2 regions of the Variovorax atrisoli genome follow, and region 1 is predicted to be linked to the other one. Evidence: predicted binding sites of a transcription regulator. Region 1 holds the regulator's gene; the other holds the start of a gene.
What was found. The regulator HrcA, encoded in region 1, represses chaperone genes, less so after heat shock. The targets are predictions, from matches to a motif close to TTAGCACTCNNNNNNNNNGAGTGCTAA.
Positions count from the first base shown of each region.

Region 2: a site for HrcA is predicted at 3,303-3,329, ahead of FHY06_RS08860 (co-chaperone GroES). Genes of this name have one in related genera too.

Region 1 covers NZ_JACIBG010000012.1:116,201-121,932, reverse strand. The annotation lists gene recN (DNA repair protein RecN) at 1-1,061, opposite strand, end outside; gene FHY06_RS31850 (NAD kinase) at 1,228-2,142, opposite strand; gene hrcA (heat-inducible transcriptional repressor HrcA) at 2,174-3,181, shown strand; tRNA gene FHY06_RS31840 (tRNA-Ile) at 3,213-3,289, shown strand; tRNA gene FHY06_RS31835 (tRNA-Arg) at 3,371-3,447, shown strand; tRNA gene FHY06_RS31830 (tRNA-Arg) at 3,578-3,654, shown strand; gene greB (transcription elongation factor GreB) at 3,711-4,289, shown strand; gene FHY06_RS31820 (RelA/SpoT family protein) at 4,296-5,732, opposite strand, start outside.
Region 2 covers NZ_JACIBG010000002.1:404,666-410,397, reverse strand. The annotation lists gene xylB (xylulokinase) at 1-1,077, shown strand, start outside; gene groL (chaperonin GroEL) at 1,237-2,889, opposite strand; gene FHY06_RS08860 (co-chaperone GroES) at 2,921-3,211, opposite strand; gene FHY06_RS08855 (NAD(P)/FAD-dependent oxidoreductase) at 3,477-4,703, opposite strand; gene FHY06_RS08850 (non-heme iron oxygenase ferredoxin subunit) at 4,722-5,039, opposite strand; gene FHY06_RS08845 (aromatic-ring-hydroxylating dioxygenase subunit beta) at 5,048-5,518, opposite strand; gene FHY06_RS08840 (aromatic ring-hydroxylating dioxygenase subunit alpha) at 5,522-5,732, opposite strand, start outside.

The sequences.
Region 1 (5,732 bases):
TTCATGTAGGCCTGCTGGGCGGCCTGCTCCGCACGTTCCAGGCCTTCGAGATCGCTCTGTGCGTCGAGCGCCTGCAGCTCGGCCTGCCAGCCGGCCAGCAGCGCCGGCAGCTCGGCCGGCGGTCGCTTGTAGCGGCGCGCGAGCGACATCCACAGGCCCATGCGCTCGTCGAGTTCGGCGAGGCTCTGCGGGTCGGTGTCGGCATCGCGAAGGTAGCCGTGCAGCGTGTGCGCCGCGTCGGAGGCTTGCGCCACGCAGGAGGCGAGCACCTCGCCCAGCGAGCGGAACTCAGGCTCGATGTGCTCGCAGTTCTGCAGCAGCGTGGCCGCGCGCTGGAGCGCGGAGAGGGCGCCGTTGTCGTCGTCTTCCAGCGCTTGGCTGGCGCCCTGGGCCGCGTCGATCAGCGCCTGTGCATTGGAGATGCGCGAGTGGTTGGTCGAAAGTTCTTCCCACTCGTCGACGCCCGGCGCCAGCTTGGCCACTTCGGAAATCTGCCACTGCAGCCGTTCGCGTTCGCGCTGCAGCGAGTCTTGCGCGGAGCGGGCGTGCTCGAGCGCGGAAAGCGCCTGCCGCCACGCCTGCCATGCGGCATCGAGCGCGTCGGTGCGCACGCCCGCGTAGGCGTCGAGCAGGCCGCGCACCGCCTCGGGCCGCGTCAGGCTCTGCCAGGCGTGCTGGCCGTGGATGTCGAGCAGGCGGTCGCCGAGTTCGCGCAGCTGGGTCGCGGTGGCGGGGCTGCCGTTGATCCAGCCGCGGCTGCGGCCCTGCAGGTCGACGGTGCGGCGCAGCAGCAGCGCGTCGCCGGCCTCGAAGCCGCCTTCGTCGAGCCAGCTGTCCAGGGCCGGGTCGGCATCGAACTCGGCGCTGACGTCCAGGCGCTCGGCGCCTTCGCGCACCGCGCCGGCGTCGGCCCGGTTGCCCAGCGCCAGCTGCAGCGCGTCGATCAGGATGGATTTGCCCGCGCCCGTTTCACCGGTCAGCACCGTGAAACCGCCGGACAGGTCGAGTTCGAGTGATCGCACGATCACGAAGTCGCGCAGTGCGATGCGTCGCAATGCCATCTCAGTTGTTCCTCAAGTTTCCGGACACGGGGCGTTGTTGTGCGAAGTCGTGGCAGGCAGGCCGCGAAACACCGCGGAACCGGCTTTGCCGGGCCGCCGGTGTTGCCCCCTGCAAGGGGATTGGCGAAGCGACACGAAGTGCGCGCAGCCTGGGGGTGTGCTTCATTCAGGAGCCCCCTTCGTTCCAGTGAAGTTTCTTGCGCAGCGTGTCGAAATAGCTCCAGCCGCGCGGATGCAGGAAGCGCACGCGGAAGTCGGAGCGCCGTACCACCACGCGGTCGCCGATGGCGAGCGAGGCGAGCGACTGCATGTCGAAATTGGCGCTGGCGTCGCGTCCGCCGACCAGCTCGATGACGATCTCGTCCGCATCAGGCAGCAGCACGGGCCGGTTCGACAGCGTGTGCGGCGCGATCGGCACCAGGACCCAGCCCGGCACCGCGGGGTGCAGCAGCGGCCCGCCGGCAGAGAGCGCATAGGCGGTTGAGCCCGTGGGCGTGGCGATGATCAGTCCGTCGGCGCGCTGGTTGGCTACGAAGTGCCGGCCCACCGAGACGCGAAGCTCGACCATGCCCGAGGTGGCGCCGCGGTTGACGACCACGTCGTTCATGGCGAAGGCGTCGAACACCGAGGCGCCGTCGCGCATGACCCTGGCCTGCATCAGGCTGCGATGGTCTTCCTCGTATTCGCCGGCCAGCATGGGGATCAGCGTGGACTGGTAGTTGTCGAGCGGAATGTCGGTGATGAAGCCGAGCCGGCCGCGGTTGATGCCGATCAGCGGAATGCCGTAGCTCGCGAGCTGCCGGCCGATGCCCAGCATCGTGCCGTCGCCGCCGACCACCAGGCCGAGATCGCAGCGCTGTCCTATTTCCTCGACGCTAAGAGCCTGGTAGCGTGGGTTGGCGGGTGCGTCGGCAGCGGCGTCGTCTTCGCATGTCGGGCGCTCGACGTAGACTGCGCATCCTTGCGATTCGAGGAAGGCGCCGATGCCTTCCATGACGCCGTCGCGCGCATCCGCCTGCGACCTGGCGCCGGAAGCCTGGTATTTGCCGATCAGGGCGACGTGACGAAAGCGAGAGGTCATATCTCACAAATTACAACACTAAAATCTTGCAATGCTGGACGACCGTGCCAAGTTGCTGCTCAAGACGCTCGTTGAGCGCTACATAGCCGACGGGCAGCCCGTCGGGTCCCGGACTCTGTCGCGCTCCTCGGGGCTCGACCTGTCGCCCGCGACCATCCGCAACGTCATGTCCGACCTCGAGGCGCTGGGGTTGATCGCCAGCCCGCACACTTCGGCCGGCCGCATTCCCACGCATCGCGGCTATCGCCTTTTCGTCGACACCATGCTGACGGCCAAGCGCGAGCAGATGACCGCACCCAGCCTCCCGCCCGACCAGCCCCAGAAAGTGATCGCCAACGCGGCGCACCTGCTGTCGAACATGTCGCAGTTCGTGGGCGTGGTGATGGCGCCGCGGCGCGCGTCGGTGTTCAAGCAGATCGAGTTCCTGCGGCTGTCGGAGCGCAGGCTGCTGGTGATCATCGTCTCGCCCGACGGCGACGTGCAGAACCGAGTGATCTTCCCCGAGGCCGACTATTCGCAGTCGCAGCTGGTCGAGGCCTCGAACTACATCAACGCGAACTACGCCGGGCTGACCATCGAGCAGGTGCGCGACCGGCTGCAGTCCGAGATCGAGAAACTGCGCGGCGAAATCGCCACGCTGATGCAGGCCGCGGTGCAGGTCAGCTCGGAAGTGCTGACCGAGGCACAGGAGGACGACGTCGTCATCTCCGGCGAGCGCAACCTGCTGTCGGTGAGCGATTTCTCCAGCGACATGGGTCAGCTGCGCCGCGCCTTCGAGCTCTTCGAGCAGAAGGCGCAGCTGATGCGGCTGCTCGACGTGTCGAGCAAGGCGGATGGCGTGCGCATCTTCATCGGCGGCGAAAGCCAGGTGGTGCCATTCGAGGAACTCTCGATCGTCAGCGCGAACTACGAGGTCGACGGGGAAGTCGTGGGCACCCTCGGCGTGATCGGGCCGACGCGCATGCCCTACGAACGCATGATCCAGATCGTCGACATCACCTCACGCCTCGTGACCAACGCGCTGAGCCATCGCAAGTAGGCTCGTCGGCGCGCATAGAATCGTGCCGCGTGGGCCGTTAGCTCAGTTGGTTAGAGCAGCGGACTCATAATCCGTTGGTCGCTGGTTCAAGCCCAGCACGGCCTACCACCCTCCCTTGGCGATTCAATCCTTCGATGTGTTGCCGTGCTTTCGGGGGCAGCCAAAAATCAGGCTATAATCGAGAGCTTAGCGGCTGTAGCTCAGCTGGATAGAGTACTTGGCTACGAACCAAGGGGTCGTGGGTTCGATTCCTGCCAGCCGCACCATCTTGAAATGCCCGGGAGATTCGTCTCTCGGGCATTTTCTTTTTCGGGTCTCTATTTGTCTTTCGATTTATTCAATCTGCCCGAATAGTTCGAAAGATGGCTTCGAAAGCGGTCTATAATCGCAAGCTGTGCGGCTGTAGCTCAGCTGGATAGAGTACTTGGCTACGAACCAAGGGGTCGTGGGTTCGATTCCTGCCAGCCGCACCACTATAAAGAAAGCCCGCAACGCAAGTTGCGGGCTTTTTTCTTTTCGGAGGATCAGCGTGAACAAGGCATTCACCAAGGAAACGGATTCCGACGGAGACGACGACGGCGCAGATGGCGCCTCGCCACCGATTCCCGCGGGCGGCAAGAACTACATCACCCCCCAAGGCTACGCACGCCTGCGCGACGAACTGCTGCACCTGATGGACGAGGAGCGCCCGAAGATCGTCGAGACCGTCCACTGGGCCGCCAAGAACGGCGACCGATCGGAAAACGGCGACTACCTCTACGGCAAGAAGCGCCTGCGCGAGATCGATCGACGCATCCGCTTCCTCACCAAGCGCCTCGAGATCGCCGAGGTCACCGATCCATCGGTGCATCACGGCCGCGACCAGGTCTTCTTCGGTGCCACGGTCCTCTATGCCGACGAGGCAGGCGAGGAGCGCAGCGTCACCATCCTCGGCATCGACGAGGCGGAGAGCGCGAAGTCGCAGGTCAGCTGGATCTCTCCGATCGCGCGGGCGCTGCTGAAGGCGCGCGAGGGCGACGTCGTGAAGCTCGTCACCCCGGGCGGGGCGCATGAGGTCGAGATTCTGTCGGTGAGTTACCCGGCGCCAGGCTCGGCCGGCACTCCGTAGCCCCGCTCAGGGCGCCGGAACCGTCCTCGAGGCGGTCAGCACCGATGCCGTGCGCCGCGCCGCGCGCAGCACAGCATCCAGATGGGCACGGTCGCGCACCGCGATCACGAAGCGCAGGTCGGTCGAGTCCTGCGGGGTCTCGTCGGCCATCTCCACGTGCGTGATGTCGGCTTCGGCATCGGCCAGTGTGGCCGCGACGCGCGCCAGCACGCCCTTGTCGTTGCGCACGGTGATGACCACGCCAGTCTCGAAGGCGCGCGTCGGCTCGTCGGCCCATTCGACGGCGAAGAAGCGCTCGCTGTCCTTGTGGCGCAGCCGCTGGCCGACGCCGCATTCTTCCGTGTGGACCACCAGGCCTTCGCCGTGGCCGAGATAGCCGACGATCGGGTCGCCGGGAATCGGGCGGCAGCACAGCGCGAAGCGCACCGACGAGTTCTCGCTGCCGTCCAGCGTCACGGCGCCTTGCGACACCGTCTCGTGCGAAATGAAGCGCTCGCGGCTCAGAAGCAGCGCGTCGGGCCGCTCGCCGAGTTCGGTGAGCATCGCCACCAGCCGCTTCGCGACGATGCTCGCGATGCGCTTGCCCAAACCGATGTCGGTCAGCAGCTCCGAGCGGGTGCGGTTGCCGGTGAAGCGCAGCAGCTTTTCCCACAGCGCCTGGTGCTCTTCGTCGTTCTCCGGCAGCTTGCTCAAGCCTTCGGCGCGCAGCGCCTGCGCGAGCAGCTTCTCGCCCAGGCCCTCGGACTCGGCATGCGCAAGGGTCTTGAGGTAATGGCGGATCTTGGAGCGCGCACGGCCGGTGCGCACGAAGCCGAGCCAGGCCGGATTGGGCGTCGACACCGGCGCGGTGATCACCTCGACCACGTCGCCGTTCTTGAGCTCGGTGCGCAGCGGCACCTGGTCGCCGTTGATGCGCGCGGCCGAGGTGTGGTCGCCGATGTTGCTGTGGATGGCGTAGGCGAAGTCGACCACCGTGGCGCCGCGCGGCAGAGCCATGATCTGGCTCTTGGGCGTGAACACGTAGACCGCGTCGGGAAACAGGTCGACCTTGACATGGTCCCAGAACTCGGCGGCGTCGCGGGTCTCGTCCTGGATGTCGAGCAGCGACTGCAGCCACTTGGTGCCCAGGCGGTCGTTGCTGGCGGCATTCGGCTCGGCGGCCTTGTAGAGCCAGTGCGCGGCCACGCCTGATTCGGCCACCACGTGCATGGCCTCGGTCCGCAGCTGGAACTCGACGCTCACGCCAGCCGGCCCCACGAGCGTGGTGTGCAGCGACTGGTAGCCGTTGAGCTTGGCGATCGCGATGTGGTCCTTGAACTTGCCCGGAAGGGGCTTGTACATCTGGTGCAGGATGCCGAGCCCGGTGTAGCAGGCGATCACGTTCGGCACGATCAGGCGGAAACCGTAGATGTCGGTCACCTGGGCGAAGCTCAGGTGCTTTTC
Region 2 (5,732 bases), on a different contig from region 1:
GCGCCCAAGCTGCTGTGGGTGCGCGAGCACGAGCCCGAGGTCTTCGGCCGCGTCGCGCGCGTGCTGCTGCCGAAGGACTGGCTGCGCTTCATGCTCAGCGGCGAGGCCGTCAGCGAGATGTCGGACGCCGCGGGTACGCTGTGGCTCGACGTGGGCGCGCGCGACTGGTCCGACGAGCTGCTCGCTGCCACCGGACTGACGCGTGCGCACATGCCGAAGCTGGTGGAGGGCAGCGAGGTATCGGCACAGCTCAAGCCCGAGCTGGCTGCGAGATGGGGCCTGCGCGACGGCGTGAAGATCGCCGGTGGTGCCGGCGACAACGCGGCGAGCGCGGTCGGCATGGGGCTGGTCGAGCCGGGGCAGGGCTTCGTCTCGCTCGGCACCTCGGGCGTGGTGTTCGTGTCGACCGACCGCTTCCTGCCGAACCCCGCGCAGGCGATGCATGCTTTCTGCCATGCGCTGCCGAAGCGCTGGCACCAGATGTCGGTGATGCTCTCGGCCGCCAGCGCGGTGAGCTGGGCCGCGAAGACCTTCAGGTTCGCCGACGAGGCGGCGCTGCTCGAAGCCGCAGCAAGCGTTCCGCCGGCGCAGCGCGAACGCTGCCCGCTGTTCCTGCCGTACCTCTCGGGCGAGCGTTCACCGCACAACAACCCCAACGCGCAGGGCGTGCTCTTCGGGTTCACGCATGCGCACGGGCCGGCGGAGATCGCCTATGCCGTGGTCGAGGGCGTGAGCTTCGGCCTGCGCGACGGCTTCGACACCCTGCGGCTGCCGGAAGACATGCCGATGCGCGAGATGGCGCTGGTCGGCGGCGGCGCCCGCAGCGTGTGGTGGGGGCAGTTGCTGGCCGACATCTTCGGCGTGACGCTAACGCTCTATGCAGGCAGCGAGACGGGCGGGGCGCTGGGCGCGGCGCGGCTGGCTTGGCTGGCGGATGGCGGCGACGTGGCCGAGGTGTGCACGCTGCCGCCGGTGAAACAGAAGTTGATGCCGTCGGCCGAAGGCGCTGGCGTCCACAAGGCAAGGCACGCGCGCTTCCAGGCCCTGTACAAGTCCCTGCGAGACCAGTTCCAGTAACCGGCACGATTGCCACGACCATGAAAAAAGCCCGTCGGAGACGGGCTTTTTTCATTTCGCGGGACACCGCGGATCCGGCTTGGCCGGTCCGCAGGTGTCGCCCCCGGTAGGGGGTAGGCGTAGCGGACACGAAGTGCCGCGCAGCCTGGGGGCGAGCAATTACATGCCCATGCCGCCCATGCCACCCATGCCGCCCATGTCGGGCATGCCGCCGGCCGCAGGAGCGTCGTCCTTCGGAGCGTCAGCCACCATGGCTTCGGTCGTCAGCAGCAGCGAGGACACCGAAGCGGCGTTCTGCAGTGCGGTGCGGGTGACCTTCGTCGGGTCCAGGATGCCCAGCTCGAGCATGTCGCCGTACGTGTCGTTGGCGGCATTGAAGCCGTAGTTGCCCTTGCCGGCCAGAACCGCGTTCACCACCACCGAGGCTTCGCCGCCGGCGTTGTTCACGATTTCGCGCAGGGGAGCTTCGATCGCCTTCAGCACCAGCTTGATGCCGGCGTCCTGGTCGGCGTTGTCGCCCTTGACCTTGTCGCCCACGGCTTGCTTGGCACGCAGCAGAGCCACGCCGCCGCCGGCAACCACGCCTTCTTCCACTGCAGCGCGGGTGGCGTGCAGGGCGTCTTCGACGCGAGCCTTCTTTTCCTTCATTTCGACTTCGGTGGCAGCGCCGACCTTGATCACGGCAACACCGCCGGCCAGCTTGGCCACGCGCTCTTGCAGCTTCTCACGGTCATAGTCGCTGGTGGCTTCCTCGATCTGCACGCGGATCTGCTTCACGCGGGCTTCGATGTCCGGAGCAGCGCCCGAGCCGTCGATGATGATCGTGTTTTCCTTGCCCACTTCGATGCGCTTGGCCTGGCCCAGGTCGGCCAGGGTCACCTTCTCGAGGGTCAGGCCCACTTCTTCGGCGATGACCTTGCCGCCCGTCAGGATGGCGATGTCTTCCAGCATGGCCTTGCGGCGGTCGCCGAAGCCAGGAGCCTTGACGGCCACGACCTTCAGGATGCCGCGGATGGTGTTCACCACCAGCGTAGCCAGGGCTTCGCCTTCGACTTCTTCAGCGATGATCAGCAGCGGACGGCCGGCCTTGGCAACTTGCTCCAGCGTGGGCAGCAGGTCGCGGATGTTGCTGATCTTCTTGTCGAACAGCAGGACGAACGGGTTGTCCAGGATCGCCGATTGCTTCTCGGGGTTGTTGATGAAGTAGGGCGACAGGTAGCCGCGGTCGAACTGCATGCCTTCGACGACGTCCAGTTCGCTGTCCAGCGACTTGCCGTCTTCCACGGTGATCACGCCTTCCTTGCCGACCTTGTCCATCGCGTCGGCGATGATCTTGCCGATGGTTTCGTCGCTGTTGGCCGAGATCGAGCCGACCTGGGCGATTTCCTTCGACGTGGTGGTGGGCTTCGAAGCCTTCTTCAGCTCTTCGACCAGGGCAGCCACTGCCTTGTCGATGCCGCGCTTCAGGTCCATCGGGTTGATGCCGGCGGCCACGTACTTGAAGCCTTCGCGAACGATGGCTTGAGCCAGCACGGTCGCGGTGGTGGTGCCGTCACCGGCGTTGTCGCTGGTCTTGGAGGCCACTTCCTTCACGAGCTGGGCGCCCATGTTCTGGAGCTTGTCCTTCAGTTCGATTTCCTTGGCGACCGACACGCCGTCCTTCGTGACGGTGGGGGCGCCGAACGAGCGCTCGAGCACCACGTTGCGGCCCTTGGGGCCCAGGGTCACCTTGACTGCGTTGGCGAGGATGTTCACACCCTCGACCATGCGTGCGCGGGCTTCGCCGCCGAAGACTACGTCTTTTGCTGCCATGTTCTATTACTCCGAATGGGGATCTGTTGAATTACTTCTCGACGACCGCGAACAGGTCGTCTTCCTTCATGACGAGCAGCTCGTCGCCGCCGACCTTGACGGTCTGGCCGCTGTACTTGCCGAACAGGACGCGGTCGCCGACCTTCACGGTCAGAGCGGCCAGTTCGCCCTTGTCGTTGCGCTTGCCCGGGCCCACGGCCAGGACTTCACCCTGATCGGGCTTCTCGGCGGCTGCGTCGGGGATCACGATGCCCGATGCGGTCTTGGTTTCGCTGTCAACACGCTTGACGATCACGCGATCGGCCAAAGGACGAAGTTTCATTGCATCTCCTGGATGTATGGATAAGAAACGGGTTTGTGGTCGGGTGCCGGACCGGGGACCGGCAGCCCATCGACTGGAAGCGAGGCCGTTGTTAGCACTCATCAGCAGCGAGTGCTAATCATAAGGGCAATCGATGACGTTTCAAGGAAGGGAAAATGGCGGAAGGCGGTTTGCCGCCGTCCGTAAGAACCAGGGACGCTACGACCCCTCCATTTTTACCAGGGTAAAAATGGAGGAATGGAGAAATCGCTCCCGTCCGTGCTGCTCAAAGCTTGGACAGCGGCACCTGCAGATCGGCCAGCTGGCCCGCATCCACGGGCGTCCCGCGCTCGATCAGCCGCCGGGCGAATCGCAGATCGCGCGCCGCGTTCGGGCCCAGCGCCGCGACGACCTTGCCGGCGTCCTGGAAGAACACGACGAAGCTGCCGCCCTGCATGTCGCCGCGCACCACGGCCAGATGCTCCGGTGCGGGCATGCCGAATATCTGGAGGTTGATGCCGTACTGGTCCGACCAGAACCACGGCAGCGGCTGGTGATTCACCGCGATGCCCAGCGCGGAGCGCGCGGCCGCGATGCCTTGCTCCTGCGCGTTCTGCCACGATTCCAGCCGCATCCGGCGCCCGGCGCGTTCGCAGTGCCAGACAGCGACATCCCCGGCGGCGAGGATGTCGGGGTCGGAGGTGAGGCATTGCGGGTCGACCACCACGCCGCCCTCGCACTGCAAGCCCGCCTCGCGCGCGAGCTCGTCGTTGGGGACGAGGCCGATGCCGGCCAGCACCGCGTCGCAGGCCAGCGTGCGCCCGTCGAGGAGCGTGGCGATCAGCCCGGCGCCGCCTTGCGTCTGCGCCAGGCGCTCGATGCCCATGCCCAGCTCGACGCGGACACCGTTCGAGGCATGAAGCCGCAGCAGGTAGGCGGAAATTTCCGGCGGCACTGTGCGCTCGCAAAGCCGCTGCATCGCTTCCACCACGGTGACGTCGAGCCCCTTCCTGCGGGCGGTCGCGGCCACTTCGAGCCCGATCCATCCTCCGCCGACGACCAGCAGCCGCCTGCCCGGCACGAGTGCGGCGCCCAGGGCCGCGGCGTCGTCCAGGTTGCGCAGCGTGAAGACGCCCGGCTGCTCGGCCCCGGGAATGCCCAGCCGCCGCGCGCGGCCGCCGGTGCACAGGATCAGCTTGTCGTATCCGACGACGTTGCCGCCGCGCAGGTGCAGCTGCTTCGCCGCCCGGTCGATGCGCGTCGCGCTCGCGAGCGGGCGCCAGTCCAGCTCCAGTGCGTCGAAGGCTTCGGGCTTCTGGAGCCGGGTCGTCTCCGGCAGGGCTTCTCCGGCGAGCACGGATTTCGACAGCGGCGGGCGCTCGTAGGGGCGATGCGCCTCGTCGCCGATCAGCACGATCCTGCCGCCGAAGCCTTCGCTGCGCAGTGTCTGCGCCGCCCATCCGCCGGCCTGGCCGGCGCCGACGATCGCGATCGTCTTCTCATCCGCGCTCATCGCTTGCTTCAGCAGGGGTCAATCCAGCGAGAGAAAGACCCGCCCGCCCTCGATCTTCACGGGATAGGAGCGGATCGCCTCCGTCACCGGCGCGCAGGTGGGCGCGCCGTTGCGCACGTCGAACTTGCCCTGGTGCAGCGGGCACTCGATCTCGTGGCCTTCGAGAAAGCCTTCGCACAGGCGGGCGTGGCCATGCGTGCAGAGGTTGTCGGTGGCGTAGACCTCGCCCTCGACGCTGTAGAGCGCGACGTCGCGGCCGGCCACGAGGACGCCGATCACGTCGTCCGCGGGCACGTCGCCGAGTGCGGCGGCATCGGTCCATTGCAGATCACTCATGGCAGTCCTCAGATCGGGTAGATGACGGAGTTCGGGATCATTTCGCTGTCGTAGATGACCTGGCGCGAGGCGAACTTCAGGCCCTCTTCGGTGCGCACCACCACGTCGATGTAGCGGCCCACGCTGAAGACGCTCGAGAGCTCCGAAAGCTTGGTGCGGAAGACCGCGTAGTTGGCCTCCGACTCGATGCGCCCCGGCTCGGCCTTCAGCACCACCGGCGCGCCCACCACGTGGCGCTGGTAGTACGGGTCGTGGAAGAGGGTCTCGCGGATGCCGTAGACACGGTCCTTCAGCATGCCCTTGCTCTCGAAGGAGAGCGTCGCGAGCGGGAAGCCGCGGTCGTGGTTCTCGCGCGGCTGCAGCCGATAGCTGCAGTCTTCGGTGAAGAACTCGGGCCACAGCTCCCACTGGCTGGAACTCACGGCCTGGGCGTAGCGGGCATAGAGCTGGGAGAGCTCGAAGTATTCCTGGAAGTCCATCGCTCAAGCCTCCATCACCTTGCGCCAGTACTCGTACATGCCCCGGATCAGCGTCTCGGTGACCATGTGGTCCGTGTCGCCGACCTCGCGGCCGCCGAGCTCGGCCAGCGTGCGGTGGAAGGGCTTCTGCTCGAAGCCCTTCTGCGAGAGCTCGATCACCTCGCCGTCGTCGGCCGACACGAAGCCCGCGGGGCCGAAGAGATTGGCCTGGCGC